One region of the Serpentinicella alkaliphila genome, then DNA from elsewhere that is predicted to be linked to it. Evidence: riboswitches for the same ligand, from Rfam matches in the RefSeq annotation. Region 1 holds a riboswitch; each other region holds the start of a gene.
The links. A riboswitch is a leader RNA that binds a small molecule or an ion and turns the genes downstream of it on or off. The one in region 1 is predicted to bind S-adenosylmethionine.
Positions count from the first base shown of each region.

Region 1 (8,351 bases):
ATTAATGCTCTTGCTCCATTTGTTGGGTCATTAGGTAATGCTACTTTTGAACCTTCTGCTAATTGGCTAATATCAGTTAATTTATCAGAGTAAATACCCATTGGGAAAATTACAGTTTTTGCAATTTCAACTAAATCTAAATTACGTTCACCTTTGAAATTATCTAAATAAGGCTTATGTTGGAAGCTGTTTATATCAAGCTCTCCTTCAGCTAATGCAATATTTGGAATTACGTAATCAGAAAATACTTTAACATCAATATTTAAACCTTCTTTAGCAGCAAGCTCTTTTACTTTCTCCATTATTTCCTCATGTGGACCTCCAGTTACTCCTACAACTAGAGATGTTTCACTTAAAGGTGTAGGGCCCTGTGTAGTAGGGGCTGATTTTCCACAAGCAGTCAAAGCGATAATTAATGTTAATGATAATAAAGCAATTAATAATTTTTTCATTTTTAATCTTCCTCTCATAATGTAATGCAATTAATTAATTTGTTGTATAAAATTTTCTAGATTTACAATAGCTCCTATAATATCTTCTTCTGAGAAGCTTCCTTTCATAAAGTGAATCGATTCTCCAGGAGATAAAGTTGCTTTAGCTAAAGTATTTAGTACTTCTTCTCGATGAACATCTAACCCAATTATATTTAGACTATAGGGAAGATCTAAATTTTTAAAAAAAGGAATTAGTCTTTCTATTTCATCAAATTTATTTTCAAGAGACAATTGTGCCAATATACCATAGGCAACCTTTTCTCCATGAAGCAAAGAGTGTGTTTCGGTGAATTTAGTTAATGCGTTGTGTATGGAATGAGCTGCAGCAATCCTACCGTATTCATCACCAAGACCGCCCACTAATCCACCAGCAACTATAATAGTTTCGAATACTTTTAATAATTCATCCGATAAAAAACTTCTATCTAAGTCAAACAGTGCTCTTTGACTATATTTTAGAAGAACTTCCTGAATAACCTCGGCAGTTTTTAAAGCAAGTTGAATTGGAAGCCTAGGACTCTCAATATGCTTTGTTAATGCAACGGATTCATATAGTTTAGCTAGAGTATCTCCAATACCTGCTTTAAGGTAATTCGTAGGGGAGTTTAGTAGAATTCTTGGTTCTACTAGTACCATCAAATTATTTCTAGGAAAAATAGTATATTTGACATATTCCCCATAATCATTATAAATAACACTTAAAGGCGTCCAAGCAGCGCAGGTAGAAGCTAATGTAGGAATTAGAATAACATCCTTATTTATTTCAAATGCTACTGCCTTTGCTAGGTCAATAACCTTACCACCACCAATACCAACAATAAAATCAAAACCCTTATTTATATATTTTTCAGTTAAACGTTGAATCTCGTTTTCAGAGCATTCACCATTATACCTTTCAAATAAAAGAGGAATTTCTTTAAATTTTGGAAAATATGGCTCTGTAACTGCCCAAGATTTTTCACCATGAAGTACTACACCACTTTTAAATCTATACCTCAATAATAACTCTTCGAGGTTATCTAAAATATTCAATTCACAGGCATAATAGCTTGGAGACCCTTGAACTTGTAAAGTTCCCATTTGTCATCACCTTTCTAAGCAAGTATAAGAAGATACGCAATTTTAAGCTTTATTTAATGCTTGGTCTAGATCATTTATTAAATCCTCAACATCTTCAATTCCAACAGAAAGTCTAATCATATCAGGGGTAACCCCAGCTGCTCTTTGATTTTCTTCGCTTAGCTGTGCATGAGTTGTACTTGCTGGGTGAATAACTAAAGACTTTGCATCAGCAACATTAGCTAGTAAGGAGAAAATTTCTAAGCTATCTATAAATGTTTTACCTGCTTCAACCCCACCTTTTATACCAAAAGTGAATATGGATCCTGCCCCCTTAGGCAAATACTTTTTAGCAAGTGAATGATATTTATTATCCTCTAGGCTAGGGTAGTTAACCCAAGAAACTTTAGGGTGTTTAAGTAAGAATTCAATAATTTTCTTTGTATTGTATATATGACGCTCAACTCTTAAAGAAAGAGTTTCTAAACCTTGTAACAATAGGAATGAGTTAAATGGGCTTATTGCTGAGCCAGTATCTCTCAAAAGCTGAACTCTTGCCTTAATTATATAAGCTAAAGGGCCTAGGTCATGTGCATAACGAATTCCATTATAGCTTATGTCAGGTTCTGTAAATCCAGGGAATCTGCCACTTTTTGCCCAATCAAATTTTCCACCATCAATTATTAGACCACCTATAGAAGTACCATGACCACCGATAAACTTAGTTGCAGAGTGAACCACTATATCTGCACCAAATTCAATAGGGCGGATTAAATATGGTGTTCCAAAAGTATTATCAACAATTAAAGGAATATTGTTTTCATGTGCGATATTAGCAACGGCTTCAATATCAATTAAGTTAATACCTGGGTTCCCAATGGATTCAATATAAATTGCTTTTGTTTTTTCGTTTATAGCCCCTCTAAAGTTCTCCGGATCATCAGGGTTTACGAATTTAGTGTTTATACCTAATTTAGGTAATGTAATTGCAAATAAATTATAAGTTCCGCCATATAATGTACTTGCTGAAACAATTTCATCTCCAACTGACGCGATGTTTAATATTGAGTAAGTAATTGCAGCCTGACCAGAGGAAACTGCTAGGGCCCCAACTCCTCCTTCTAAAGCAGCTATTCTTTGTTCTAGTACGTCATTGGTAGGATTCATAATGCGAGTATAAATATTTCCGGCTTCTTTTAAAGAAAATAAATTGGCAGCATGCTCTGCATTTTTAAAAACATAAGAGGTAGTTTGGTAAATAGGCACCGCTCTGGAACCTGTAGTAGGGTCTACCTGTTGTCCTGCATGGATTTGTAAAGTGTCAAACTTTAATTTTTTCTCACTCATTCTATCTCTCCTCACAAATATATATTTTAACTTCAGAAAACCTGAAAATAAAAACAACCTCTATCATCTTTTTTGAATAGATGAAAGAGGTTGAATATATATTTGCACCAAAAATATAAGATTCAAAAGCCTCTCTCATCTCTCGTTATTTTTAACGCTGGAATTGGCACCTTTCATAAACGAAATTATGAAGGTTGCCGAGGTTTCATTGGGCCAGTCCCTACACCTCTCTAGATGAGAAAATTATTTAATTTATTTGTTAATTAATATTACTTTAAATTTTCAGAAGTGTCAATAAATTATTTTAATTAAAATTTTGCCAAATGTTACTCAACTTGAAAAAGTGTAGTAGATAAATATCTTTCTCCCGTATCAGGAAGGAGTACAACAATGTTTTTCCCTTTATTTTCTGGTCTTTTAGCAACCTGCTCTGCGGCAAAAGCAGCAGCACCAGAAGAAATCCCAACTAATAGACCTTCACTACTAGCAATACGTCTTGTAGCATCAAATGCATCATCATTACTAACTTTAACTATTTCATCAATAATTCCTGTGTTTAGAATAGCCGGTACAAATCCTGCTCCAATACCTTGTATTTTATGAGGTCCAGGATTACCACCAGATAATACAGGAGAGTCGGTTGGTTCTACAGCGATAATTTTAATATTTGGGTTTTTCTGTTTTAAAACTTCACCTACACCAGTTATTGTCCCACCTGTACCTACTCCAGCAATAAATATATCTACTTTACCATCTGTATCTCTCCAAATTTCTTCAGCTGTTGTATTTCTATGAATGCTTGGGTTAGCTGGATTCTCAAATTGCTGTGGCATAAATGCATTTTTTGTCTCACTTACTAATTCTTTAGCTTTTTCAATAGCACCTTTCATTCCTAATGGACCAGGTGTTAAAACTAGTTCTGCGCCTAATGCTTTTAATAAATTTCTTCTTTCAATACTCATTGTCTCAGGCATTGTCAAAATTAACTTATAACCTTTAGCGGCTGACACAAAGGCTAAAGCGATACCAGTATTTCCACTAGTAGGTTCAATTATTACTGTATCTTTATTGATCAGTCCTTTTTCTTCTGCATCTTTAATCATAGCAAATCCAATTCTGTCTTTTACACTTCCCCCTGGATTAAAATATTCTAATTTTCCAATAATTGTAGTAGGAATGTTATTAGCCTTTGCAAAACCTTCTAGCTCAAGCAGGGGCGTATTTCCAATTAATTCAGTAAGATTCTTTTTAATATTCATAAGACCACTCCTATTTATTATTAATGTATTAAAAGTCGTTAAATATAAAACATAAAACTTGAATCATCAAACATTTTCTTATAATCGCTTACTAAGTGCTCTAAAGTTATATTATCAATAAATTCATTGACATTTGCGTCTAATTTTTGCCATAAGTGTATATTTAGGCATTGCTCAATAGTATTATCTAAATTCTGATTATTTATTACAGATAAGTTGCCTTCAAGAGCCCGTAAAATAGAGCCTATAGTAATATTTGCTGGACTATCACCTAATGTATACCCGCCTTGAGCGCCTTTTACACTTTTAACAAGCTTAGCTTTTTTTAAAGGTGAAAATAGTTGCTCCAAATAATTAGTTGAGAGATTTTGTCTGTCAGCGATGACATTAAGAGGTATAAAACTTCCATTAGAGTTTAAGGCTAAGTCAATCATTGCAATTAGACCATACTTTCCTTTTGTAGATATTTTCAAAATATAACACCACCTAAACATACTAAACTTATAAGATTAATAATATAATATGACTTTAAAATGATTTTGTCAATAGTTTTACCAAATTTTATTTATTATATTTATGCATTTGAAATACAGTAGGGGGGTATAGTATAATATATAGAGAGAGAGGTGAAAAATATTGGAAAAAAAGCCTACAGAGGAATCATTAAAAGTTCAAAAATCAATTATAGATCGTTTAAATAGAGTAGAAGGACAAATTAGAGGAATTAAAAACATGGTTGAAAAGGGAACATATTGTGACGATGTTATAAATCAAATAGAAGCATCTAGGTCTGCCTTAGGAGCCATTGAATTAATTTTAATGGAAAGTCATTTTAAAAATTGTGTAAAAGAACAAATTCAGTCAGGGAACGATGAGGCTATGGAGGATTTGTTGAAAATAGTAAAAAAACTTATGAAATAGGAGGAGCTAGTGTGAAAAAGCAATTAATAATTGAGGGTATGAGTTGTGGACATTGTGTTAATAGAGTGGAAAAAGCTCTAAGGGAACTAAATGGAGTAGAGAAAGTAGAAGTTGATCTGTCTAATAAAAAGGCTGTTATACTATTAAGTGAAACTATTGAAGATGCAATTTTGAACGAAGTAATTGATGATGCTGGATATGAGGTAATAGAAATAAAAAATGTATAAGGAGACCTGAGGGTCTCCTTAATTGTTATTAACCATTTGTCTATATTTAGCTACATTTACTTGATGTTCTGCATAGGTTTTACTGAAAGCATGTCCATTTTGTCCTACAACATAATATAGATAATCATGCTCTGAAGGATATAGGGCAGCATGAATTGACTTTTTACTCGGGGCACCTATTGGCCCCGGTGGAATACCCAGCCTTCTATAAGTGTTAAAAGGATGAGGTTCCTCTAAATGAGAGTAAAGAACTCTATTTATATGCTTTTCTCCTCTTCCAATACCATAAATAATAGCTGCGTCAATTTGAAGAAGCTTATTAATTTTAAGTCTATTATAGATAACACCGCTAATTAATTCTCTTTCACTATCATGATAGGTTTCTTTTTCAATTAAAGACGCAATAGTCAATATCTCATGTTGTGTTAAATTGAGTTCTTTAGCACGCTCTAAATATTCCTCAGTAAAAACCTTTTGCATTGTACTTGTCATATGAAGCACAATATCATCTACAGTTTGTCTTTTAGAGAAATAATAGGTATCTGGATATAGATAACCTTCCATTTCATAAAAAAGTTCACTAGTATCAAAATCAAGATTACTGTTTATAAAATGGCGTTTTGTAGACTCTATAAAATCCTCTTTACTTCCAATTCCTGCCCTTTCTATTCTCTCAGCAATTTGATAGACCGTAAAGCCCTCAGGAATTGTAACTATTATAGGTTGCTCCATCTCACCTTCTTGAAGAATGTGAAGTAATTGATTCAAAGAGATATTTGGGGAAATATAATAAGTACCGGGTTTAATTGATCTATCAAGGTTTTGACTCTTTGCTAAGTGCTTAAACCATAATCTGCTCTTAATAACTCCGCTATCATATAGGCCTTCTGCCACAGCATGTAATGAAGAACCAGTGGATACAGTAACTTCAACAACTTCACTATTAGAAGTAACAGAAAAAACGGAGGGTAGGTATGTTAATGATAAAAATAGAATACCGACTAAAATAAGAACAATATAGACAAAATGCTTAAAAATATATTGTTTCATGCGGGACCTCCTGAAAAATAGTAAAACTTATAAATACATTAAATAATTATATCATATAAAAATCCCTTTTGTATAACTTATAATATAATATAAGTGTAATCAAAATAGAAAGGAATTAAAAAATGAATAATAAATTAATAGGAAAGTGGTTAAAACCAACCATAGCTCTAGCAGTTATAATAGTACTTTATATTTTTTTATGGTCTAATAATCCAAATTTTGATATTGAGTCAATCCAAGTATTTGTAGATAGATATGAACCATATAGTGCATTGGTATATATTCTTATTGGTAGTCTTAGAACTATTTTTTTTATTCCTACCCCTATCTTATTTATAGCTGGAGGTATTATGTTTGGTACTCTTATGGGAATCATTTATACGATTATAGGAGTGATTATCTCAACTAGCATTTGTTACTTATTAGCTAGGAGGTATAAGAGTTTTTTTGCGAAGTTTACAAATAATTGGGTTAATGACAGAATTGAAAGCATTGACAATAACAGGGTTATGGGGACTATATTTACAATGAGGGCAATTCCTGGAATTCCTTACGATGCAGTAAGTTTTTCAGCGGGAATAGTAAATCTTAATTTGGTACATTTGCTAATAGGAACGGTTCTTGGAATTTTACCAAAAGCGATTATATTGGGGTCATTAGGAGATAATCTTGATAATATTTTTTCTTTAAAAGTAATACTTGGATATATTCTAGTAATTTTAATTTGCTTAGTTCTTTTATATTCATCTCCAAAAAAGTATATTCAAAAGGCTTATAAAAAAGCATGTAGTAAGCAATAAAACATCCTAATTCTTATAAATGGCTTTAAAATATAGTGCTACAGAATTATTTTTTAAAAAAATGCAAAATTATGCAAGTATAAGTAGGAGTTTGTATATATTTGTAGAATTTTAATTTATATTATAATTCTATTACACGTATATATTTATAAGGATGTGATAACATGTTTAAATTCAGTATAAATATTGCATTTTTAACCCTACTTATTATACCAATAGCTTTTGGATTCTTAATTTTAATAAAATATGTTATTAATGATATTGCTACAAAGGAGACTGTAGCTAGACATAGAGAGCAACCTAGGGAGTATGTTGAGGATTATCCAATTCCGAGATTAAGAGTTGTAAAATAACCTTAGCTTTATAGGATAATAGATTAAATAAATTAAGAATAGTATTAACATTGTACGTGGCCTCTGAATAAAATAATAATTAAAGGTAATACTTCTAGGTATAAAAAGCTGAGGGGGGTATTCAATGAAGTTTGAGTGTTGTATTTGCAATGAATATCATGAAAAAGGGATTGTATTAATGCATAAGTTTATTTGCCGAAGTTGTGAGTTAAGTATAGTTGATACACCACAGGATCAATTGAAATATGAAATATATAAGAAAAAGATAAAAGAAATTGTAACTAATATTATTTAAAATTTGATAAACATAAATTTAAGGGACTATAAAAAGTCCCTTATTTATCTTTAGTTGTAGCGTATTTACTTGAGAGCTTAATTTGATCAAGAGGGATATCTAACATCCTAGATATTTCAATGTCAGATTTTCTTTGACCATATACTTTAACAAGGTCTTTTAAGGTATTTATTTTTTTTGGGTACATTTATTATACACCACCTTGTTAATTTTATAGGAAGCCTCATAAATATATTTAACATAAAAATTCATTTTTATACATTTTTTTTAATAATTATGGGAGGGCAGTATATGGAATTACCTATAATAGAGTATTTAATTAAATTAGAAGAAAGCAATGTGGCCTCATTTCATGTGCCAGGCCATAAAAATGGTAAAATATTCAAAAACTTCAACCATTTATTCCATAAACTTAGCAGTATAGATACTACGGAGATTCCGGGTAATGATAACCTCCATTATCCAACTGGTATTATTAAAGATTCTTTAGAGATTGCAAAGGAAGTTTTTAAGAGCAATGAAACTTTTTATTTAATAAATGGTAGC
Region 1 is NZ_CP058648.1:905,756-914,106, reverse strand. Features, by position in the region: gene HZR23_RS04515 (MetQ/NlpA family ABC transporter substrate-binding protein) at 1-452, opposite strand, end outside; gene HZR23_RS04510 (iron-containing alcohol dehydrogenase family protein) at 483-1,574, opposite strand; gene HZR23_RS04505 (homocysteine synthase) at 1,617-2,900, opposite strand; SAM riboswitch class I at 3,033-3,141, opposite strand; gene cysK (cysteine synthase A) at 3,227-4,159, opposite strand; gene HZR23_RS04495 (RrF2 family transcriptional regulator) at 4,198-4,632, opposite strand; gene HZR23_RS04490 (metal-sensitive transcriptional regulator) at 4,796-5,080, shown strand; gene HZR23_RS04485 (heavy-metal-associated domain-containing protein) at 5,092-5,307, shown strand; gene mltG (endolytic transglycosylase MltG) at 5,326-6,357, opposite strand; gene HZR23_RS04475 (TVP38/TMEM64 family protein) at 6,480-7,157, shown strand; gene HZR23_RS04470 (hypothetical protein) at 7,322-7,510, shown strand; gene HZR23_RS04465 (sigma factor G inhibitor Gin) at 7,635-7,805, shown strand; gene HZR23_RS04460 (hypothetical protein) at 7,846-7,992, opposite strand; gene HZR23_RS04455 (aminotransferase class I/II-fold pyridoxal phosphate-dependent enzyme) at 8,097-8,351, shown strand, end outside.

Region 2 (8,351 bases), 240 kb from region 1:
GTAGGAATATTATACTTATTCAAAAATAAAATAATTTCACGTAATTCGTGCTGCTCTAGAAAAGCTTCCTTAATTCCTACTAGCTTTGATTTTCCAATCCCAGAAACCTCTAGAAGTTTTTCAGGTGATTTAGTTAATATCTCTATAGTTTTTAGGCCAAAATGATCCACTATTCTTTTAGCCATTTTTTCACCTACCCCTGGAATCATCCCAGAGGATAAATATGAAACTATCTCATTTTCCGTAGAGGGCATAACAAGTCTATATTGATTTACCTCTAGCTGTTGGCCATATATGGGATGCATAGTCCACTTTCCCTTAAGTGCTAACTTATCACCTATTTTGACAGTAGGCATATATCCTACTATAGTAACTTCATCCTCATCAAATAGCAGACTGGCTACAGTATATCCATTAGTATCATTAGAGAATATAATTTCAACCAGTTGGCCTTCTAATTCAATCACTTTAGTGCCCTCCTAAAAACTTTCGTTAGATATATTATTTAATTATAGCACAAAAATCTATAAGTAAAGCCTGGCGCATAAACACCAGGCTCATATTTTATGGATATTAATTAAAATGCTTCTTTTCTTAAAATTTCAGCTTTATCTGTTTTTTCCCAAGGTAAATCAATATCTGTTCTTCCGAAATGTCCATATGCTGCTGTTTGTCTATATATTGGTCTTCTTAAGTCTAAGTCCCTAATGATTGCAGCCGGTCTTAAATCAAAATGTTTTTGCACTAATTCTGCAATTTTCTCTTCCGCAACCTTTGCAGTTCCAAAGGTTTCAACTAAAACAGATACCGGCCTAGCAACACCTATGGCATAAGCAAGTCCAATTTCACATTTATCTGCTAATCCCGCTGCAACTACATTTTTAGCTACATATCTTGCAGCGTAAGCAGCAGAACGATCTACCTTTGTTGGATCTTTACCAGAGAAAGCCCCACCACCATGTCTAGCATATCCACCATATGTATCAACTATTATTTTTCTTCCTGTTAATCCTGCATCACCTTGAGGTCCACCAATAACAAATCTTCCCGTTGGATTTATGTAATACTTAGTATTTGAGTCTAATAGGTTACTTGGTACTACTTTATTTATTACATGTTGAATCATATCTTTTTCGATAGTTTTCTGGTCAACTTCTGGGCCATGTTGCGTTGAAATAACGATCGTGTCTACTCTTTTAGGCTTATCTCCGTCATATTCTATAGTAACCTGAGTTTTTCCATCAGGACGTAAATATTCTAAAGTCCCATTTTTTCTTACATCTGATAATCTTTTTGATAACTTATGAGCTAAGGAAATAGGCAATGGCATTAATTCAGGAGTTTCGTTACAAGCAAATCCAAACATAAGACCTTGGTCTCCCGCCCCAATAGCTTCAATCTCATCATTCATTTCACCTTTTTTACTTTCTAATGCTTCGTTTACACCCATTGCTATATCAGCTGATTGCTCGTCAATTGAAGTAAGCACCGCACAAGTATCGCTATCAAATCCATATTTTGCTCTTGTATATCCTATTTCCTCTATAGTTTTCCTAACTACCTTAGGGATATCCACATAACAATTAGTAGTAATCTCTCCAGCTACTAAAACTAATCCTGTAGTTACAGATGTTTCACATGCTACCCTAGCATTTTTATCTTGTTCTAATATGGCATCTAAAACAGCATCTGAAATTTGATCACAAATTTTATCCGGATGACCTTCTGTAACAGATTCTGAAGTAAATAATCTTTTCATTCGTTAAACCTCCCATTTACTTTTTCTTTTATTACTATACCCTTTTTAATTCCTTCTATTCAAACCTAGACTCTAGTTGGAATTAGCAAATTAACAATAAAAAAACCACTTCCACACAAGAAGAGGCCGCATATTTTGCGTCTCCTCATCTTCCAGAATAAAAATTCTGTGGGACTTAGCACCATACGTCATTTCTGCCTATGGTTGCCGGGTATCATCGGGCCCATCCCTCCACCGCTCTTGATAAGGATCAAGATTTTTTCAATTGGCTATATAATATCATCATACAAATTTACTGTCAAGCTTTTCCTACCATAAATTTACCACTACATAACTTAATATAAACATACCTAAACCAGCTATTGATGTTCCTATAGCAATTGCTGGGAAAGCATATTTAAAAGGTATATTAAATAGTATTGCAGCTAAGCAACCACTATATACTCCTGTAGTCGGCAATGGTACTGCTACAAATAACATTAAGCCTATAACTTTATATTTTTTAATTCTATCACTCTTCCTTAAGGTTCGTCTAACTGCTTTATTAATAAAAAATTTGAATAGCCTTACTTTTTTAAAGTAATTAGCAATAGGTTTTATTAACATTAGTAAAAAGGGTACAGGCAATATACTCCCAATAATACTTAATATTGTTGCATGAATAGGATTCATCCCTAGGGAAACCCCTATTGGAATAGCTGCCCTTAATTCCATTAATGGCATAGCTGCTATTAATATTATTAACAGTTCTTTATTTATTAGCTCAAATAATGTTTCCAAAGCATCCCCTCCATTTTTACTATTATATTAAGGGGGATATCAAAAAAGAAATAAGACTCCATTTTTAGAGCCTTATTTCATAAGAATTTATATTTGTTTATATCATCTTCCTATTGGCGTATCAATACTTATATGTCCCATTAAAGTTTCTCTTTTACTACCATCTACAAGTATTTGTACCTTATCAATACCTTCAATCTCTGTTAATGTATATACAATTTGAGATATTATAGCTATTTCCTGTAACGAACCACCTACTGAATTTAGTCCTTCACTAGATAAATTTACATATGCTATATTATTTGATGTCTCAACACTTATAACTTTAATATCCTGTATCATAGTAGTTATTTCTTCTTCCTCAGGGTCTTTTTGAAGCTCAGCAATTACCGCTTCTTCTAAGGATTCTTTTCCTATTTTAACTACCCTTTGTGTCGGAATTAATTGCTCTCCGCTTCCTGTCATAATGTACTCTTCACTTACATAATAAACAGTTGCCTCTACCTCTTCACTCTCTTGTGGATCAGGGTCCACTACAACATCATTTCCGTTTGGGGGTGGATTATCCTTTTTAGTAGAACATGCGGCTAAACTAAAAACTATTATAAAAATTAATAACAAAGCTCCTAATTTTTTAAACATTATTATGCTCCTCTCTTTTTGTTTATAATTTATTGTACATTTATATTATAAAACTCAAATTTAAAGTTAGTATAAAGAATTGTAAAGAAATTATAAAGATTCTCTAAAAGATTTTTTAGGAATTTTAATTATTATTTTAGTCCCTTTTCCAAGTTCACTTTCTACCCCAATAGTCCATTTATGAACAGAAATAATTCTGCTAACAATTGATAAACCAATCCCTGCTCCACCTGTATCCCGTGACCTTGAAAAATCACTCCTATAAAATTTCTCAAATATTAAATCTAAATCCTTCTTTTCTATTCCTACCCCATTATCTTCAACAATAACAAAGTAATCTTCTTTTTCTTTTTTATCATAAATCTTAACATATGAAAAACTTTTTTAACATCCATATATTTAATTGCATTATCAATAAGATTTATAAGTACCTCTATTATATTTTGTTCATCACAGCTAACACTTATTTTATCATTTATGCTAATATCTATTTTAACCTGTAATTTTTCAGCAAGTGGATATATTACTTTATTTGAGTTGTTAATAAGTTTTTGTATAGGGACAAATTCTTTGTTAATGCCGACCTCTTCAATTTTAGTAAGGTTTAATAGGGATTTAACAAGACTAGCCAATCTGTCAATTTCACTATCCATATCCCTTAAATATTCTTTATATACTGCTATGTCATTTTCACCATATAAAAGAGAGTCAATCAATGCTTTCATAGAAGCTAAGGGGGTCCTTAGTTCATGGGACACATCTCCAATAAACTGCATTCTTCCCCTATCTATACGCTGTAGCTCTTTACTCATTTTATTAAAATTTTCTGATAGCTTTCCAATTTCATCTTTAGAAGTAATATTGACTTCCTCACCTAAATTACCTTGGCCAATTAAAATGGCCACTCTTGAAAGTTCTTCAATTGGCTTTGCCATCCTTCTACTTGCCCAAAGGGCAGCAAGAAAACCTATAAAAGCAGCGCCAAAGGATAGTCCCATTAATCGTCTTCTAAAATCTTCTATTTGAGTAAAGGGCTCATCCATAGATGTCGAAATTAGCACTGCACCTAGTACAAATCTATCTTCACCTCTAGCCTCTATTATAGGAACTGCCGTATGCAGTATATTCTTTTCCTGAAAATAGTAGCCCTGTCTCTCCTCTTTAATTAAAGCACCCCTTATTTCAGCATTATTAATTTGACTACCTTCAAAATAATTAAAACTATCTGAGATGACTAACATATTATTATCTGTGACTATAACACGGCCATCCATAGGTATAGGGTATTGTTTAATCGCCATCTTTAACTCAATTAAATCATTGATATTAGTCCTAGCAATATTTGATAGTATATTTGCGGTCTTTAATTGATTCATTTCAATGTCTCTAAAGATGGTAGTTCTCATATTTGCAGTAGATAAGTAGTTTACTAATAGCAAAGGGACCATTATTAAGACAATATATATGATCATAAGCTTTCGTCTAATTGTTGCTAACAAAATTTAATCCCTCCTAAAATAATAGCCTACTCCCCATTTTGTCTGAATCATAGGAATTTCCTCATCATCTGGATCCTTAAGCTTTTCCCTAAGGTTTTTAATATGAACGTCTATAGTTCTTGTATCATAACATGGTTCACCCCAAATTATTTGAAATATTTCTTCTCTAGGAAATATTCTCCCCTTATTTCTTATTAGTAGCTCTAATATCTCAAATTCTTTTGGAGTCAAATCTATTTCCTGCCCATCCTTTTTCACTGACCTATAATTAACATTTACATGCAAATCTCCAGCAGCATATTCTCCTTCCACCTTATCAACTAGACTCGTTTTTGACTCCAATCGCCTTTTTATAGCTCTTATTCTTGCAATTAACTCCCTAGTATTAAAGGGCTTAGTCATGTAATCATCAGCCCCTAGCTCCAAACCTAGAATTTTATCTATATCACTATCTCTAGCTGTAAGCATAATTATTGGTACATTACTTTTTTGCCTTATAATTCTACACAAACTAATACCATCGATTTTGGGAAGCATTAAATCAAGAATTATAAAATCGAAGCCATCACTTGCAAAGGTTTTTAAGGCCTCTTCACCATCATAAACATCAACTACCTTAAACCCTTCTGTCTCTAGACTTTTTTTCAGACCTTTAACTAAAATTTTCTCATCATCAACAAGCAAAATTTTCATTTTTTCACTCCTGTTATTCTTACTTACTCTCAATTATATCATAAGTTATTTCCTTTATATTTTGGGTATATATAGAGCATATCAGTAATTGTAAAAATATGTTTTTAGTGATACAATAAAACAAATTATTTCCATTTAATTATTATTCCCTTAATTGTATTCATTATATAAAGGAGATATTATATGCCATTTATTCCTTTTCACATGCTTGCTTCAGGAATGCGTTTAAAAGAAGACCTCTACAATAATAGTGGTCTTAAACTTTTGCCTAAAGGAACTTTTATTTCAGATAATCTAATCGAGTATTTAAATAGGTGGGACCTTCCAGCCATTAATATTGAAAATGATATGGAAGTAATAGATTCTAATATACCTGAAGAAAGCCGACAAATCAGTAGAGATCAGGAATATGATAACAGATATATAAGCTCAACAGAAAAAGTTGTACAATTTATCGATGGATTAAGGGGTTGTAGTAAGCTAAAGCTCGATGAAATAAGATCAGTTGTCGATGAAATTATGCAATATACAGACATCTATCGCACAATGGATACAATCAACAGATTAAGGCAAGAAGATAAATATACGTACCAACACTGTATAAACGTTAGTATCTATTCTATGTTTATAGGCAAATGGCTTAATTTAGAAAAGTCTGCCCTAAAAAAACTTTCATACTCCGCCCTACTTCATGATATAGGAAAAGAAAGAATTTCGAAAAATATAATTCAAAAACCCGGAAAACTAACTAATGCTGAATATATCGAAATCAAAAAGCATCCTATTTACGGATACGAACTAATTAGGAGTAATACAAAATTCAGTTTAGATATTGCTATGGGTGTACTACAGCATCATGAAAAAGAAGATGGTTCTGGTTACCCTTTAGGTCTTTCAGGCAAAAGCATTCACCTATTTGGTAAGATAATTGCCGTTGCAGATATTTTTGATGCCATGACATCAGAAAGGGCATATAAAGGAAAGCAGTCTCCATTTAGAACAGCTGAGCAGCTTCAAGAGAATTCTTTTGGCGAGTTAGACCCATACATAGTTACAACCTTTATTAGAAAACTTGCAGACTTTTATATAGGGTCTACCGTAGTATTAAATACTGGTGAAGTAGGACAGATAATAATGAAAATTCCTACTAGCCCAACTAGGCCTTTAATCAAATCTAACGAAAAGTATATTGACCTTAGTAGAAATAGTGACTTATTTATTCAAGATGTGTTAAGTATATAGGCATGATAAGACAGAAATACAGGGTTTTGCCCTGTATTTCTTAACTTACAATTTATCTATCAAATCATAGAATCTATAAATTGTATTCCTTTTCTTATCATCAGCATAAATTTTACCAGATTCAAGTAATTTATTAGTATATCTTTTAGCAATATTATAACTTATACCTAAATCATCTTTCATACCATTTACTGTGAAAATTGGTTTTTTAAAGATAAATAAAATCGTATCTAAGCTTATCTTCACTTTCTTAGCAAAATCTATTAATATATTGTACATATTTTCGATATCCAGTAGTTTTGCTATATATTTTTCCGCTTGTTTTATTGATGCGTGTAGGTAAAAAATTATCCATTCTTTCCACTTTGGGTTCTCAGTCCTTAAACCGTTTAATAGTACATAGTACTTATACTTATTCTTTTCGAGTTCCTCACTTACAAAAAATGTTGGATGAGTAATTACTTTTTTATCTAACAGATAAATAATTATTAATATTCTACCTAATCTTCCGTTACAATCTAAGAATGGATGAATAGTTTCAAATTGACCATGTATTATAGCTGCTCTTGATAAAACTCCAAAATTATCTTCGAATTCGTCATTAATATATTTTTCTAAATTACTCATATACTGAGTAACAAATTGAGGTTCTGGAGGTATATATGTAGCATCTTCTATTTTTGTTGTGGGACCAATAAAATTTTGTACCTTCCTGTATTCACTAGGACTTCTAGTTTTTACTCTACTTTCCCTTAATATAACTTTATGTAATCTTAGAAACATTCTAGTAGAAATAGGTATTTCCTTAAGTAGATCTTCAGCACAGAGCTAAACTTTTCAACTTTAGCCCTTGCATCATTTTCTAACTTTAGTATATCAATAAGATCTTTATCAGAAATATTAATAGGCAAAAATTTTGGTTTAATGGCTTTTTTATACGAACACCCCTTTGAATATAATTATACATCTTTATATTATTTATCAATATTTATATTATTTTGAAATAAATTATATTGTTTTGTAGTTTTATTTTTATAATACACGTATTATTACTAACTTTACAATTCTTAATCGAAACTTATTTATACTTTAAGGGGCTTTCTTAATTCGTTGTTCACTACTTCCAATCAATATGGCCTATTATGCCTCTCCATAAGCTTTTATACTTGGTAACCTATTTCGATATGTAAAAGTTACAAAAACTAACAATAAGGCCAATTAACTAGCCTCTAATCTTACAGTAATCATGTATTTTTAAGAATTAAACAATAAAAATTGCTAACTATTTCTTTTAATTAAAGTAATGCAATTCAAATTAATCTGATAAATTTTTTTATACGAATCAATAAATACAAAATATTAATCAATAATACCCTTTAACTGTATTATTTACAGAAATAAAAGAAGATATTACTTTAATAATAATATCTTCTTCTTGATTACTGATTTGGATTAATTAAAGCAAATGATAAAGTAGCAGAACAAGCTAATTCGTTATCTACAGTCGCTTTCACTTCTGCCTTTCCGATGCCTCTTCTTAAGGATATCATTTCGATTTCAAGTCTCAATACATCACCTGGTACAACTTGTCTTCTAAATTTACAGTTATCGATTCCAACAAATACCCCAAGCTTACCTCTATTTTCTTCTAGCTCCATACAACATACTCCTGCAACTTGAGCTAAGGCCTCAGTCATTAAAACTCCTGGCATTATAGGATTTCCTGGAAAGTGGCC
Region 2 is NZ_CP058648.1:669,537-677,887, forward strand. Features, by position in the region: gene recD2 (SF1B family DNA helicase RecD2) at 1-467, opposite strand, end outside; gene metK (methionine adenosyltransferase) at 578-1,759, opposite strand; SAM riboswitch class I at 1,902-2,009, opposite strand; gene HZR23_RS03430 (COG2426 family protein) at 2,069-2,539, opposite strand; gene HZR23_RS03435 (GerMN domain-containing protein) at 2,642-3,181, opposite strand; gene HZR23_RS17990 (ATP-binding protein) at 3,272-3,544, opposite strand; gene HZR23_RS03445 (sensor histidine kinase) at 3,487-4,680, opposite strand; gene HZR23_RS03450 (response regulator transcription factor) at 4,684-5,373, opposite strand; gene HZR23_RS03455 (HD-GYP domain-containing protein) at 5,557-6,615, shown strand; gene HZR23_RS03460 (Fic family protein) at 6,661-7,398, opposite strand; gene fabZ (3-hydroxyacyl-ACP dehydratase FabZ) at 8,055-8,351, opposite strand, start outside.
Region 2: linked by a shared signal. The riboswitch ahead of metK (methionine adenosyltransferase) and the one ahead of HZR23_RS04505 (homocysteine synthase) in region 1 are both predicted to bind S-adenosylmethionine.

Region 3 (8,351 bases), 1.5 Mb from region 1:
AAATCCATACAGATGTTATGATGTTTTAAGCCGGATTAGGCCGGACTATATAATTAATACCGCAGCATATACAGATGTGGAGTCATGTGAAGTAAAAAAGGATTTAGCATATAGAACAAATACTTTAGGTGCAGGAAATATTGCAAAAATAAGTGAAGTGCTAAAAAGTAAATTAATATATATAAGCTCTGATTATGTTTTTGATGGTAAGAAGGGAAGTCCATATGATGAGACAGACAAACCAAGCCCAATCAATGTTTATGGTTTGACAAAATATAGAGGTGAAATTGAAGTTCAAAACAATACTGAAAGATACTATATAATTAGAACTTCATGGCTATTTGGAAATAGAGGTAAAAACTTTATAAATACTGTTTTAAATCTAAGTAGTGACAATACTATTTTAAAGGTAGTTAATGACCAAATAGGTTGTCCAACGTATACGGCTGATATTTCGCTGGCAATAAAGAGTTTGATTGAGAATGGTGATTATGGAACCTATCATTTAGTTAACGATGGCAGTTGTTCTTGGTACGACTTAGCAATAGAGATATGTAGGATTAAAAAGATAGATGCAACTATATTGCCTCTATCTACACAAGAAATTAATAAAAAGGCATCAATACCTAAAAACTCAAGCTTGAATAATAATTCACATATCAAATTGAGACATTGGACCGATGCTTTATATGAATACTTGACTAAAAAAGATAATTAGTTGTATTATATTATAGTGTTTAAAAGAAACAGGAGAAAAAATCTCTCTTGTTTTTGTTTTTTTTGAATGTTGACAAAAATAGTAGGGTATAATATACTTAGATTAATCCCAATCATTTTACTTGGAATTAAGGAGATGATTAAAATGAAGCTATCTACAAAGGGTAGATATGGATTAAAGGCAATGTTTCAATTATCAATTTTATACGGTGATGGACCAATTCCTTTAAAACTAATTGCTGAAAAACAAAACATACCTGACCAATACTTAGAGCAGTTAGTAGCAGCTTTAAGAAAAGAAGGGTATGTAAAAAGCGTCCGTGGAGCTCAAGGCGGTTATATGCTAGCTCTACCACCTGAAAAAATAACAGTAGGAGATATAATAAGAACTCTTGAAGGTCCAGTTGCACCTTCGGAATGTGTAATAGATGACGACACTAGTGTTTGTACTAGAAAGGACTGCTGTGTTACTAGAGTAGTTTGGGAAAAAATTAGAGATAGTATAAATAATGTTGTAGATTCTATTACTTTACAGGATATGTTAAACGATTATAACAGTTTAGCAAATAAAGATGATTATAATATTTTTTAATATACATAGTACTTACGTAAGGAGAGATGAAAATGAAAAAGGTTTACTTAGATTACTCTGCTACTACACCAATGAAAAAAGAAGTTATAGATGAAATGCTACCATACTTAACTGAACATTTTGGTAATCCATCAAGTATACATTCATTTGGTAGAGAGAGCAGAAAAGCAGTTGATAATGCAAGAGATCAAATAGCCAAAACTTTAGGGGCAAAATCAGATGAAATTTTCTTTACAGCTGGTGGTACAGAGTCTGATAACTGGGCTATTAAAGGTGTAGCTTATGCAATGAAAGGTAAAGGCAATCATATAATTACTACAAAAATTGAACACCATGCGGTACTTCATACTTGTGAAGAACTAGCCAAAGAAGGTTTTGAAATAACATATTTAAATGTAGATCAATATGGACTTATTAATCTAGAGGAATTAAAAAGTGCAATAAAAGAAAATACGATTTTAATTACAGTTATGTTTGCTAATAATGAAATTGGAACTATACAACCTATTAAAGAAATTGGTCAAATAGCTAAGGAAAAAGGCATTATTTTTCATACGGATGCAGTGCAAGCCTATGGAAATGTTCATATTAATGTAGATCAATTAGGTTTAAATTTAGTGTCTATTTCCTCTCATAAAATTTATGGACCTAAAGGAATTGGTGCCCTTTATATTAGAAGAGGTACTAAAATATTACCATTTATTCATGGTGGTGCACAGGAAAAGAAAAGAAGAGCTGGTACTGAGAATGTAGCTAGTATTGTAGGTTTCGGTAAAGCTGCAGAATTAGCCCATGAAAGTTTAGATGGACATATAAATCGTTTACTAGCTTTAAGAACTAAGCTTATGGATAATTTATTAAGCAAAATACCTTACTCTCAAGTTAACGGACATCCAACTAAAAGATTACCGGGGAATGTAAATATCTCCTTTGAATTCATAGAAGGTGAATCCTTATTATTAAGTTTAGATATGGTTGGTATTGCTGGTTCTAGTGGATCTGCCTGTACATCTGGTTCCTTAGATCCATCTCATGTTTTAATGGCAATTGGCTTAAGTCATGAAATAGCACATGGTTCTTTAAGATTAACTATCGGTGACTTTACGACGGATGAGGAAATTGAGTATGTCTTAGAAAAACTACCACCTATTGTTGATAGACTTAGACAAATGTCACCATTATATGAGAAAGTAAAAGGAGGAAAATAATATGTATACAGAAAAAGTAATGGATCATTTTACAAATCCTAGAAACGTTGGAGAAATAGAAAACGCTGATGCGGTTGGTCAAGTTGGTAATGCTAAATGTGGAGATATAATGAAAATATATCTAAAAATAGAGAATGATATTATAGTAGATGTAAAATTTAAAACCTTTGGATGTGGTTCAGCTATTGCAACTTCAAGTATGGCTACAGAGTTAATTAAAGGTAAGTCAGTAAAAGAAGCTTTAAGCTTAACAAATAAAGCTGTTGCTGAGGCTTTAGATGGTTTACCACCGGTTAAAATGCATTGCTCTGTTTTAGCTGAGCAGGCTGTAAAAGCAGCTATATATGATTATGCAAAAAGTAATAATTTACATTTTGAAGAGTTAGAAGGATTCGATCCTGATGAAGACCACGATCATCATCACGATATTGAAGACGAAGTAGAAAATTGTAACTAAAAATGCAGGCAATGCCTGCATTTTTTTTATTTAAAATCAAAAAATACAATGTAGACAGAATAATAAAGAGGGATGCTAATGATTATAAAAGGAAGTGAGCTACTAGGATTAGAACTTAAAAGCAAAAATAATCAATCCTTAGGATATACAGTAAATGATTTAGTAATTGCCAGTAAAGGCAATTATGTAATTGCACTATTGCTTAAGAATAACTATTTGAAAAAAGAGAGTAAAAAAAACTGTAAAATTCTATGCTTCAATAAAATAATTGAAATCAATAATTCTATTGTTACCTTAAATGATAAAAGTATCACAACATTTGAACAGAGGCCAGAGATTTACGAATTAGTTGAAAAACCAATAAAAATGATTGGCTTTGAGGTTTACTCAAATAATCAGGAGTTAATAGGTGTAGTTAAAGATATGATCTTAAATATTAATAATGGAAGAATCATGGGATTAGTATTAAGCGAGGGTCTTTTTGCGGATCTATACAATGGCTATTCAGTTCTACCTTTAGATAGTAATTTGGCTAAATATAATTATGATTGTAATAGGATAATTGTGAATGAATTAATTGAAGAACAAATATTTGATTATGGCGGAGGATTTAAAAATATATTTAGTATAGATAGTGATATTTGACGAAAAATATTATTAACTTTAAAAGAAAGGTGAGTGAAATATGAGAGGAATGTCTTCTAGAGTATTAACTGGTGGATTAATAGGCGCAGCTCTTGGTATGTATGCCATGTCACAAATGAGTCAAAAAGACAGAAGAAGAATGATGAAAAAGGGAAGAAAAATGTTATCCTCTGCAACTAGAGATATGAATTTCTTTTAATTAAAAGGCAGCTTAAAGGCTGCTTTTTAGATTAAAAGAATTTTTGCTGTTAGTATATATTAAAAAATGGGAAGGTTAATAATATAAAAATGAAAATTGTATATTATATTATAGAGAGATTGGAAGGAGGGGGATTACTTGTTCTTCGCTACAATAGAAACTTTTTCAAATAGTATAAGAAATATAACTAAACAAGGGTTTTTAGCGGACTTCTTTAGCTTTATTACACAAATAGTACTACTTTTACTTATTTGTGCACTACTTTACTATTTAATTCAAATTGGAAATAGATATATAGATAGGGATAGACGAGTTAATATAGGAAGAAAACAAGTATTTTATACAGTTGCAATTATTCTTTCTTTAATAGCAATTGTGTTTTTATTTAATATAAGAAATGTGATTTATGAAACTATTTCTCCATTTATATTTGCGATTATATTAGCCTATGTTTTAAATCCAGTAGTTCAATACTTAAATGATAAGGGTATTGGTAGGCTATGGGCAGTTTTATTGGTATATCTAGCAATAATATTAGTATTTATTATCTTATCGATAACTATAGTACCAAAGGTTAGTGAAGAAGTTAAAAGACTAATTGATGTTATGCCTAGATATAGCAATGGGGCTTATGATTATATAAATAATATTTACTCTAAATTTAATAGAAATGTTAATAATTTGCCACAGGAGCTAGATGACGTAAAAGAAATTTTAAGAATGAATATTAATCGTTTGCAAGGTATCGTGTTTGGTTTTTTTGCAACTGTTACTGATTCAGTAATACGATTTTTATCGAAAATAATAGGAGTAATTCTAATCCCAATCCTATCCTTTTATTTCCTAAAGGATAAGGATAAATTTAAAAAGTCATTAATTTTATTAATTCCAAAATCTATAAGAAAACAAACTATAAGTATAGCAAAGGATATTGACTGTATTTTAGTTAGTTTTATTAGGGGGCAGTTAACTGTAGCTTTATTTGTTGGGATTTTGACAACTATAGCTCTACTTATTCTAAGAGTAGAATTTGCTATTATAGTGGGTTTAATTGCAGGCATAGCAAATATTATACCTTATTTCGGACCAGTTATTGGTATAGTTCCTGGTGTTATTTTTGCACTAATGGATGGTCCTATGAAAGCCATTTGGGTTATAATAACCTTCACTATAATTCAACAAATCGAAAGCGGTATAATATCTCCTAAAATTGTAGGTGAGAGTGTTGGAATACACCCAGTGTTTATTATTTTAGCTTTAATTATAGGCGGAAAGTACTTAGGTGTTTTTGGTCTACTTATAGCAGTGCCAGTAGCAGCTATTATTAAGGTAGTATTTAAACACTTTGTTAGACTCATAGCCAGTCATTAAAAATATATTGACTAACTTGAATTAAACATATATAATTTTCATAATATTTAAAATTTTATAAAAAAACTCTTATTCAGAGTGGTGGAGGGAATAGGCCCTATGAAACCCAGCAACCAACACAAGTGTGTACGGTGCTAAATCCTACAGTGCAAACTGAAAGATAAGAGAGGTTAAAAACTCTACTATCCTAAGTAAGAGTTTTTTTATTACAAAAAACTTAAAAGGGTGGTGCTTTAATATGAAATTAGACATATTTACAAATTTAGTGCACGGTGATCTATCATTTGATGAAAGTACAGGGGCAATTAGTTATCCTATTTATCAAAGTGCAACATTTAAACATATAGGTTTAAATCAATCTACCGGATTCGATTATTCTAGGGAAAGTAATCCTACAAGACAAAAGCTTGAAAGTACTCTAGCTATTTTAGAAGGTGGGAAAGCTGCCTTTGCCTACTCCACAGGAATGGCTGCAATTGCAAATTTGTTTAATGTTTTTTCGTCAAATGACCATATTATAGTTTCAAATGATTTATATGGGGGAACATATAGAATATTCGAGGAGTTACTTTGTAAGCAATATGGATTACAATTTACTTATGTAGATACTAGCAACCTAAATGATATATATAATGCATATAAAGAAAATACTAAGGCTGTTTTCATTGAAACTCCAACAAACCCAATGATGAAAATATCTGATATTAAAGAGATATCAAAATTTACGAAAGAAAAAAATATTTTATTAATTGTAGATAATACTTTTTTAACCCCGTATTTTCAAAGACCACTAGATTTAGGAGCAGATGTTGTTGTTCATAGTGGGACAAAGTTTCTAGGAGGACATAATGACGTATTAGCAGGTGCAATTATACTTAAGGAAAATGATGAATTAGCTGAAAGAATTAAGCTAATTCAAAAGACCGTTGGGGCAGTACTAGCACCCTTTGACAGTTGGTTACTTTTAAGAGGAATTAAGACTTTAGGTATAAGGATGGAAAAACAACAGGAAAATGCCTTTAAAATTGTAGAATGGCTTAAACAAAATAAAAATGTAGAGGAAGTATTCTACCCGGGAATACCTGACCATGTTGGCCATGATATATGTAAAAGCCAATCTTCTGGGTTTGGTTCTATGCTTTCTTTCTCTGTAAAGGATGTAAGTTTAGTAAAAACCATATTAGAAGGGGTTAAAATAATTTCCTTTGCTGAAAGCTTAGGTGGTGTAGAGAGCTTAATTACCTATCCGATGGTTCAGACTCATAGTGCTATACCTAAGGACATTTTAGATGCTATTGGAGTTAATGACAAATTATTAAGACTATCAGTTGGTATAGAGTGTGCAGAGGATTTAATAAAAGATTTAGAAAGGGCAATGAGACTAACTATATGAAGTCAAGAAAAATTTCGTATTTAAAGAAGTCATGAAGAAAATAATTTTAAAGACATCTATTACAAAAAAATGCATGACAAACAGAGCAACTCAGTTGCTCTGAAAAAAATAGATTAAATTAGACTTGTGGAACAAATGCAGTATTGTTTTTTAGGAGGTAGTAAATTACCCTAATTAACTTTTTACCGACATGGCATCTGGCAACATTGAAGTGTTTGCCTTCAGAACGCTTTTTGACCATATAATCACTAAAGACTTTATCGCGCATAGCAACAAGTCTAGATGCTTGCATAATAGCCCACCTAAGGTATGTAGAGCCTCTCTTAACCATTGGAGTTTTAGATGCATTGTAAGTCCCAGATTGGTAAGTAGAAGGATCCATACCTGCAAATGCAAGAAGTTTAGTGGGTTGGAGAAACGATCAATATGACCAATTTCAGCTAATATAATGGCAGCTAGAGTATATCCAATGCCAGGAATAGTAATGAGTGGGGTATTGAGTTCTTGTACGACTAATTTAATTTGATTATCTAATGCATCTATTTCTGTTTGTACAGATTGTATGAGGCGAATAGTTTGTTGTAATTCGAAGGTCAGAGAGAGCGATTGCTTGACCCAATAGATTTGATAGCAAGCTCTTTTAAAGCAATTGCTTTCTCTTTGCTATATTTACCTTTAGAGGTCATTCTTATTAGGTTTGTCAACTTTGTCAGATTGCAGTTGTAAATACTATCGGGGGTTGGTAATTCAATTAATAATGCATAGCCGGAACTTTGGTGTATAGACCAAAATAAGCTTGGCAATTCAGGAAAAATGATATCTATTAAGCGACTAACTGAAAGTTTAAGTCTAGAACGGTAACTAACCATTCTATGACGGTGTCTTGTTAGTGACTTTAGCTCCTGAATCTGATATGATACTGGTGAATAGGATTTAGATTCATCAGTAAAGAGCATAGTTGCAATGACCTTAGCGTCGGTCTTATCTGTTTTAGTTTTCCTAAGGGTTTGAGCCTTACGGAAAAGATTAGTAGCCAATGGATTTAGGATGGTGACCTGAAAGCCTTTGGAATACAGATAATTTGTGATATTTGTCTTTGTAATGACCTGTTGATTCAAGTCCTATTTTTACGTTGTTAATACTCTTGGAGTAAGAGCAGAAAGGATAGAAGAATATAGGGTATCAAAACCTTCCTTAGAATTAGAAATACGTAAAGAATTAGTATGAATAACACCATCAGAGTCTAAGATACAAAGAATCGTGTTTAGCTTTGGCAACATCAATGCCCACAAATAACATAGTAATCAACTCCTTAAATATAGTACGCTATGTTTCCACAAACCCTATGTTAAATGTATCCTTGCTATATATAAAACGTCAAAGCGTTATCTAACTAATTAACAAATGAACATAGAGCTGTGGTTATAGCCTCAAAAGAAACAGTCGGCTGTATAGGGACAGCTGCCGTAGGTGAACAAACTAATCCACAGCGCCTATAAAGATTATATAGAAAATAATCTAGAAAGGAAAATGTATAATGACTTCCCCTATGTTTTCATTATACAAGGTGATTATATGAAATTTGGTACGAAATTAATATGTAATAGTGGTAGTAAGGACCCTCATACGGGGGCCTTGAGTCTACCAATATATCAAGCTTCTACTTTTCATCAAGAAGATGTAGATAATATGGGTGAATTCGATTATTCTAGATCTGGCAACCCAACAAGGAAAGGTCTAGAGGAAACAATAGCTTTACTAGAGGGTGG
Region 3 is NZ_CP058648.1:2,699,528-2,707,878, reverse strand. Features, by position in the region: gene rfbD (dTDP-4-dehydrorhamnose reductase) at 1-718, shown strand, start outside; gene HZR23_RS13845 (RrF2 family transcriptional regulator) at 863-1,309, shown strand; gene nifS (cysteine desulfurase NifS) at 1,336-2,517, shown strand; gene nifU (Fe-S cluster assembly scaffold protein NifU) at 2,519-2,974, shown strand; gene HZR23_RS13830 (PRC-barrel domain-containing protein) at 3,053-3,619, shown strand; gene HZR23_RS13825 (hypothetical protein) at 3,660-3,818, shown strand; gene HZR23_RS13820 (AI-2E family transporter) at 3,957-5,189, shown strand; SAM riboswitch class I at 5,256-5,356, shown strand; gene HZR23_RS13815 (trans-sulfuration enzyme family protein) at 5,428-6,582, shown strand; partial or broken gene HZR23_RS17330 (transposase) at 6,701-7,017, opposite strand; gene HZR23_RS17325 (IS110 family transposase) at 7,176-7,700, opposite strand; gene HZR23_RS17320 (hypothetical protein) at 7,710-7,862, opposite strand; gene HZR23_RS13805 (trans-sulfuration enzyme family protein) at 8,158-8,351, shown strand, end outside.
Region 3: linked by a shared signal. The riboswitch ahead of HZR23_RS13815 (trans-sulfuration enzyme family protein) and the one ahead of HZR23_RS04505 (homocysteine synthase) in region 1 are both predicted to bind S-adenosylmethionine.

Region 4 (8,351 bases), 610 kb from region 1:
AATAATTATATCATATTATGAGTAGCAAACAATAATTAAATGTAAATGGTTAAAATTAATTAGTAATTATTATTATTTAATTTATTTTGTTTATAACCCAAAATATTTTTATTTTATTAATTAAGTGAAAATTAGGAAATTAGATGTAATTCTCTTATGGACTTAAGTATATTTGATTTAAAAATATTTAGAAAATATAAACATTTTATATTAACTAACAACAACTCTTGTTTACTATTGAAAATAATGGGGATTTGGATTATAATTATATTGTACATAATAATTATTTATTTAACAAAGGGGAGGAAGTAAAATGAAAAAAATTATAGCTTTAGTTTTAGCAATGGTAACGATGCTTGCTGTTGTTGGATGTACAAAGACAGAGCAACCATCAACTAATGCACCAACACCAACAACGAACAAATACAACGACGGTACATACGTAGCTTTCGGTAATGGTACAGACAAAGGTTATGGTATGGTTGAAGTAACAATTGAAAATGATGTTATTGTTGATGTACAAGTAACTGAGTTTAATGGAATTGGAGTAGAAAAAGGCGAAGCATATACTTATGAGGCATTCCATACGGCTAAAGCTGAGATGCCAGGAAGATTTGTAGAGGCAAATGGAACTGATGTTGAAACAGTATCTGGTGCAACTGGTTCTTCAAGTAACTGGATTCTTGCTGTAGAGAGAGCTTTAGAAAAGGCTTTAGTTGAGCCAGCTTCAGCAACTACGTTATTTAACGGAACATTCTATGGTGTATCTGATGCTACAGATAAAGGTCGTTCAGTTGCTTTAGTAACAATTGAAGACGATAAAATAGTAGAAGTTAAATTATTAGCTACTACTTTCACTAAAGATGATGTGCCAAAAGAAGTATTTAAAAATGAAGAGTACCCATATGCTACTTTCCATGAAGCAGCTGTAGAAATGGCAGCTAGATTCGTAGAAGCTAATGGTCCTGAAGTAGATACTTTCACAGGAGCTACTGGATCAAGCGTACAATGGAAGCAAGCTGTTGAAAGAGCTTTAGAAAAAGCTACAAGATAATAATAACTATTCAAAAAATCTTACCTAATAGAAATTAGGTAGGATTTTTTTATTTTCTATGTACTTGTCTTCTAAAGAATTTTGTTATTAAATATACGTAAGACTTAACCTTGAGGTGTTTTTATGGAGTTTAATTTTAATAACACATATGTTTTTATATTTTTTATCTATGGGCTAGCATTTTTTTCAATGGGTATTTCAGCCCTACAGCAAAATGCTACTACAGGTAGTAAACTAAATATTGCTATACATATAAAATATTTAGGATGCTTTGGGGTTATACATGGGATTATGGAGTGGGTTGTAATGATTAGGATTGCACTCATGGATACTACCGGAAGGTTATATTTGTTAATATTAGCAATATTCTTAAATGCTATATCATTTGTTTTTCTTCTTATATTTGGAATAAAATTAATTGAATCTAGGGGTAAATACTATAGAATTTTTGAAAAGATACCCTATATATTATTAGCTCTATGGATAGTAGCATTTATTGCAACGTTTACAACTTCTAAGAATAATTTTATATATTATTTAATAATCGATGATATTGCTGCTAGATACTTTATAGGGTTTCCAGGTGGCATGGTTACGGCTTGGGCTCTTGTTAGAAATGCTAGAGAGCTTCTAAACCTACCTATTAAAAATGTTGTGAGAAAATACTATGCTTTAGCCATTCCATTTGCAACATATGGAGTATTAGCTGGCTTAGTAGTAGAAAAAAGAAGTTTTTTTCCTGCAAATATTATAAATAAAGAGTTGTTCAAAAGCTTATTCGGGTTTCCAGTTGAATTAGGTAGGGCCTTATCCGCTCTTGCTATTACAATACTATTTATATCAATTATTGATTTAATTAAGTGGGAGTCTAATGAAATAATGACAAAACTATCTAAACAAAATATTATTAGCGACGAAAGAAAGAAATTAGGCCAGGAACTACACGATGTAGTTATACAGAATCTATTTGCTACAGGCCTTCATATTGAGAATATAATTGAATCAGTCGAAGTAGAGCAACAAGTAAAGGATTTGCTATTAGTTAAAGAAAACCTTAATTATACAATAGAGCAGGTAAGAGGTTTTATCAAGGAGTTTTCATCTAAGAGTGACAGTATTGAAGGGCTATATATAAAGCTACAGGATATGATTGTAAAATATGAGAGTATTACAGGTATTTCAATTAAACTTAATTTTGAAATCTCAGATATTATTATTAATGATATTTCAGCCCTAAAACTAACCCAATTATACTATATTGTCCAGGAAGCTGTGAGTAACTCTATAAAGCATTCTGATGCATCTATAATTGAAATATCAATTACTCCTAAGGCAAAACAAATTATTGCGCTTATCAAAGACAATGGTAAAGGTTTTGATGTAGATAAGGTTTTTTCAGAAAACTGTTATGGTTTAATAACTATGAAAGAAAGGGCTATATCTATAAGCAGTAAATTAATAATAAATAGTAGTAGCAGGGGAACAGAAGTGATACTAAACATTCCAAGGGGAGCGAACTTATTATGAGTGATATAACAAAGATACTTTTAGTTGATGACCACGCGGTTGTAAGATGGGGCATTAAATCTGTTATTGAAAGAAATCCCAAATATATAGTTTGTGCCGAGGCAGAAACCCTTGAAGATGCTTATGAAAAAGTAAAGGATTTAATGCCTGATATAGTTATTCTTGATTTAAAATTACCTGATGGTGATGGCGTAACAGGGTGTAGGAAAATGAAGGCTATTTTACCTAATGTCAAAGTAATGATCTTAACAGCCTATGGTGATGATCAGATTATTGTAGAGTCCATAAGGGCAGGGGCTGACGGTTTTCTTTTAAAAAATATTGATAGTAATAAGATAATATCAGCTATACATGATGTCTCTTTGGGAAAATCAATTTATGATTCAGCTGTTATAAATAAAGTTATTTCTGCTGTACGTCAGAATAATGAGTTTGATAATGTGCTTTCGAATCAAGAAAAAAAGATTTTGGATTTGATTTGTGAGGGTAAAACGAACAAAGAAATTTCAGAAAGGCTTTTTATTGCTGAAAAAACAGTTAGGAATAATGTTACAAAAATTATGAAAAAAATAAATGTTAATAACAGAACTGAAGCTGCTATATACTGGTCGAGACAAAAGTCCCTTTTCTAAGGGACTTTTATAATTAATAAAGGACATATGACAGTATGACAATAGTTTTGATCATAGTATGATAATTATATAACATATATGACAGTTAATTAACTAACAAGAGTTAGAGTAAAAACTACTTATGGGAGGAATAGTAAAATGAAAAAGAAGTCAGTTTTATTAATATCGTTAATTTTAGTTTTTTCATTAATCGTAGTAGGTTGTTCTAGTAACAAACAACCGGCTAGTAATAAACCAGAAGTTAGTAATAGTGCAGATGTTCTAGTTAATGGTGGCGGTGGGGCTGGATTAGTTTCTGCAATAACAGCAGCAGAAAATGGAGCTAAAGTTATTTTAGTTGAAAAGATGCCTATGATTGGTGGAAATACAATAATTTCTGCTACTGGATTAACTGCATCGGATACAGAATTACATGAAGAAGCAGGAGTACCGTTTACAGTTGAAGATCATATAAAAAGAACTATGGAGACAGGAAATAATTTACCAGATGAAAATCTAGTAAGAATTTTAGCTGAAAATAGTAATGAAGCTTATGAATGGTTAGTTTCACTAGGTTTAAGCTATAAGCTTAATGAAAAAGAGCCATGGTGGATAATTCCATCAGAAGGTCATTTTGGATCTTTATTAGTTGGTGCTTATCAAAAGGAAGCTCAAAGGCTTGGAGTAGATGTTAGGGTAAATACAACGGCAACAGAATTAGTTGTTGAAGATGGAATAGTAGTAGGAGCAAAGGTAGTGGATAAGGATGGAAATGAGTCTGTTATTGAGGCTAAATCTGTAATACTTGCTACAGGTGGTTTTGGTAATGCAACAGATCTTATTGGAGAATACAATCCTAAGTATGCAAATGCTCATAATGTAATGAGTACTGCTGGACCAACGGGAGATGGATTTAGAATGGCAGTAGAACTAGGTGCAGGAACTAGAGATATGGAGTTCCATCAAATGAGACCTTTAGCAACTCCAGGTTACTGGATTAGAGAATCTGTAATAAATGCTGAAGGTGGCGGAGTATTACTAAATAAAGATGGTGTAAGATTTACAAATGAAACACTTAAACCATTAGATTTAGTACCACAAGTGTTAGCACAAAAAGACAGAGTAGGATATGTAATTTTCGATTCTGAAGTTGCAGAAACTAGTAATGGAAAGGCAGCCATTGAAAAGGGCAGAATGATTCAAGCGGAAACTATCGAAGAATTAGCTCAAAAGCTTGAGCTAGATCCAGCAGTTGTAGTAGAATCAATTAAATCATTTAATGATGGAGTTGATGAGTTTGGAAGAGGAACTGTAGGAAAAGTTACTGTTGGGCCTTTCTATGGTGTAGAAGTTAGACCATCGTCACATTATACAATGGCTGGTATTACAATTAATGAAAACGCGCAGGTAACAGATACTAATGGTGTAGCTATTCCAGGGCTATATGCTGCAGGAGAAATAGTTGGTGGACTATACGGTTCAGGACGTGTGGCAGGGAATAATACGACAGAAAACATTGTATTTGGTAAAATAGCAGGAAGAAATGCAGCTTTAAAATAATAATATAGTTACTCCCCTTAAAGTGAGCATTGCTAATTTAGCAATGCTCACTTTATATTTTGTAAACTTTTAAATTTTGTCACGTACTATATAATATAAGGAGGGGTGCGAAATGAAGGTAAGTAGTAGATATTTAAGGTTGCTTCTACCGTACATGGAAGGTCCAGACGTAATGCATGTACAGGAGCGGCTAACAGAACTAGGTTTTTACGATGGACCTATTGATATGATTTATGATGAGGATATATATGAAAGTGTAAAAGCATTTCAGACAGAATATGGACTAAATCCAGATGGAATAGTTGACCCCGATACTTGGAATGCTATAGGCCTTAGTCCTGAGAGACAGTACCCTATACCACCTGAGGGGTATTCAATAGAGATTGATTTAGATAGAAAGGTACTTACTTTAAAAAGATTTACAGAAATTATTAACGCATACAGGGTTGCTGTTGGTGCACCATCTACACCAACACCTGTAGGGGATTGGCAAATTATACAGAAAACTAGAAACCCAGGGGGCCCATTTGGTACTAGGTGGATGAGATTAAATGTGCCTTGGGGTGGCTATGGAATTCATGGAACAAACGATCCTGAATCTATTGGGCAGGCTGCTAGTAGAGGTTGTATAAGGATGTTTAATGAACAAGTAAATGAACTTTACGATATTGTGCCTCTTGGAACACCTGTAAAAATTACAGGAGAGGTTTTTACAGGGAGAATTTTAGACGTTGATAGTTCCCCGGGACCAGATGTATTTGAAGTAAAATCTATATTACGCACACTAGGGTATTATGAGGGTGAGGTTGATGGTGTATATGACCAGGCTACTCAAGAGGCAGTTAGGAATTTCCAGAGAGATTTTAATTTAGTGGCTGATGGAATTACAGGAGTGGATACTTATGATGCCCTAATACTAGCCAGAGATCAATATTTTGATGTTAGAGAGCCTTAAAAAAAGATTTGACTAATATACGTTAATATATTAGAATATTATAAATAATCAAACAATTAGAATTTAATTCTTATCCAGAGAGGTGGAGGGACTGGCCCGACGAAACCCGGCAACCTACATTGATTTCAATGAAAGGTGCTAATTCCAGCAGAACTATAAGTTCTGGAAGATGAGGGAGGATATAAGCTCGAGCTACTTTTCCCTGGGAAAGGTAGCTTTATTATTTATATTAACAAGAGAAAAAATCAATAATACTTAATAGAACAAGTGTGGTGAATAAAAAGTGTCGCATAAATTTAATATTCAGCTTAATAAGGATGAGATATTAAGATATTTAGGTTACAAAAACGGAATGGACATTCCTATACATTTAGATGAGTTAATAGATAAATCTATCAGTAATTCATATGAGCTAATTGAGCCAGTCGGAGAATATAGGACGAGTAGGATTAAAGGGATTAAGGGAAGTAATATTTTGTTTGATGAATTTGATTTTAAAATACATTCGGAGGATATAGCTACACTTCTAAAGGGTTGTGACTATGCTTCAATTTTGGCAGTAACAATAGGTAATGATATACAAAACCATATTGATTTATGTTTCAGCCATGGTGAGTATACAGAGGCATTGATATTTGACGCTATTGGCTCTGATGCTGCGGAACAGGCTACTGAATATGTAAACCAACTCATTATATTAGAAGCTTCGGAACAAGAATATATACTGACAGATAGATTTAGCCCTGGTTATGGGGATTTTACTTTAGATTTTCAAAAACAGTTATTATTAAACCTTAAGGCAGATAACTTTGGGATACATGTAACAGAAACAAATATTATGATTCCAAGGAAGTCTGTTACAGCTATAGTTGGTTGGACAAAAGGTAATAAGATTATTAAAACTAATAATAAATGTAATACTTGTAATAAAAATGACTGTATATATAGGTATGAAAATAGCTGTCTTAAAAGATAAGAAGGATGTGAAATGGTGAAAAGACAAAAGTTGTACGATTTACTTAATGAAAAGATTTTAGTTTTCGACGGAGCGATGGGAACGATGCTTCAGAAGAACGGCTTAACAACAGGTTGCCCTGAAGAATTCAATTTAGATAAAAGGAAAGTTATTAAAAGAATACATAAGGAATATGTAAATGCTGGATGTAACATTATTCAAACAAATACCTTCGGAGCAAACAGAATTAAATTAGCAGAATATAATTTACAGTCCAAAGTAGAGGAAATTAACAGAGCAGCAGTTAAATTAGTCAAGGAAATGGCAGGAGAGGAAGTTTTAGTAGCCGGTGATATAGGGCCTACGGGTAAACTTATGTATCCAGTAGGCGATCTAAGTTTCGACGAGGCGTACGAAGTTTTTTATGAGCAGGCCAAAGTATTAATAGAATCTGGAGTTAATATAATTAATATAGAAACAATTTCAGATATACAGGAAGCTAGAGCAGCAATAATAGCAGTTAAGGATGCTGGGGATGTACCTATTATTTGTACTTTAACATTCAATACTGAGATGAGGACTTTAACTGGTTCTGATCCTGAAACTGTAGCAACAGTTTTAGAAGCGTTGGGAGTAGATATACTAGGTGTGAACTGTGGTTTTGGGCCGGATATGATGATAGACATAGTAAGAAGGATGAGTAGTGTAACGGATAAATATATTATTGCTCAACCTAATGCAGGATTACCTAAATATATAGATGGTATAACTTACTATGATTTGACTCCAGAAAAAATGGCTAGCTACGTTGAAGACTTAATTAATGCCGGCGCCAATATAATTGGTGGCTGTTGTGGTACCACTCCGGAACATATGAAGATAATAAAGGATAAAGTTAAAAATCTTAGACCTATAGTTAAAGAAGAAAAACAATTTACAAAGCTAGCAAGTGTAACGAAAACCTTAATTATTACAGAGGAACTTCCGACTAGAGTAATCGGTGAATGTATTAACCCCACTGCTAAAAAATATTTAGCACAGGCGATTAAAGATAATAACCTTAGCTTGCTATGTGAAGAGGCTATTAAACAGGTAGAGTCTAATGCAAATATAATTGATGTGAATGTAGGGGTAAATCTAACAGAGGAAAGTAGCGTAATGAGAAACGCAGTATATGAAATACAAAGAGTCATTGATGCACCCCTCTCAATAGATACTGTAAATTTCGAAGCGATGGAAGAAGGTCTAAAGGCATGTGCCGGTAAGCCATTGATAAACTCTACTAATGGAGAAGAAAGGCATTTAGATAAAGTGCTAAGACTAGCGAAGCGATATGGTGCAGCAATTTTAGGTCTAACTTTGGATGAAAAGGGTATTCCAAAAAAGGCAGAGGAAAGGTTTGTGATTGCAGAGCGTATAGTTAATAGGGCATTAGAGTATGGATTAAAAAGACAAGATATTTTTATTGATACTTTGGTATTAACAGCAGGGGCTCAACAACAGTACGCATTAGAGACAATAAAAGCTATACAATTAGTTAAGAAAGAGCTAGGGGTAAAAACGGTTTTAGGTATAAGTAATATATCCCATGGGTTGCCTAATAGAGCTATTTTAAATAGCACATTTTTAGGAATGGCATTAAATGCGGGACTTGATATGCCTATTATGAATCCATATATAGATAAAATG
Region 4 is NZ_CP058648.1:300,589-308,939, reverse strand. Features, by position in the region: gene HZR23_RS01685 (FMN-binding protein) at 314-1,054, shown strand; gene HZR23_RS01680 (sensor histidine kinase) at 1,178-2,581, shown strand; gene HZR23_RS01675 (response regulator) at 2,578-3,213, shown strand; gene HZR23_RS01670 (FAD-dependent oxidoreductase) at 3,352-4,752, shown strand; gene HZR23_RS01665 (L,D-transpeptidase family protein) at 4,865-5,707, shown strand; SAM riboswitch class I at 5,775-5,883, shown strand; gene HZR23_RS01660 (hypothetical protein) at 5,991-6,683, shown strand; gene HZR23_RS01655 (homocysteine S-methyltransferase family protein) at 6,696-8,351, shown strand, end outside.
Region 4: linked by a shared signal. The riboswitch ahead of HZR23_RS01660 (hypothetical protein) and the one ahead of HZR23_RS04505 (homocysteine synthase) in region 1 are both predicted to bind S-adenosylmethionine.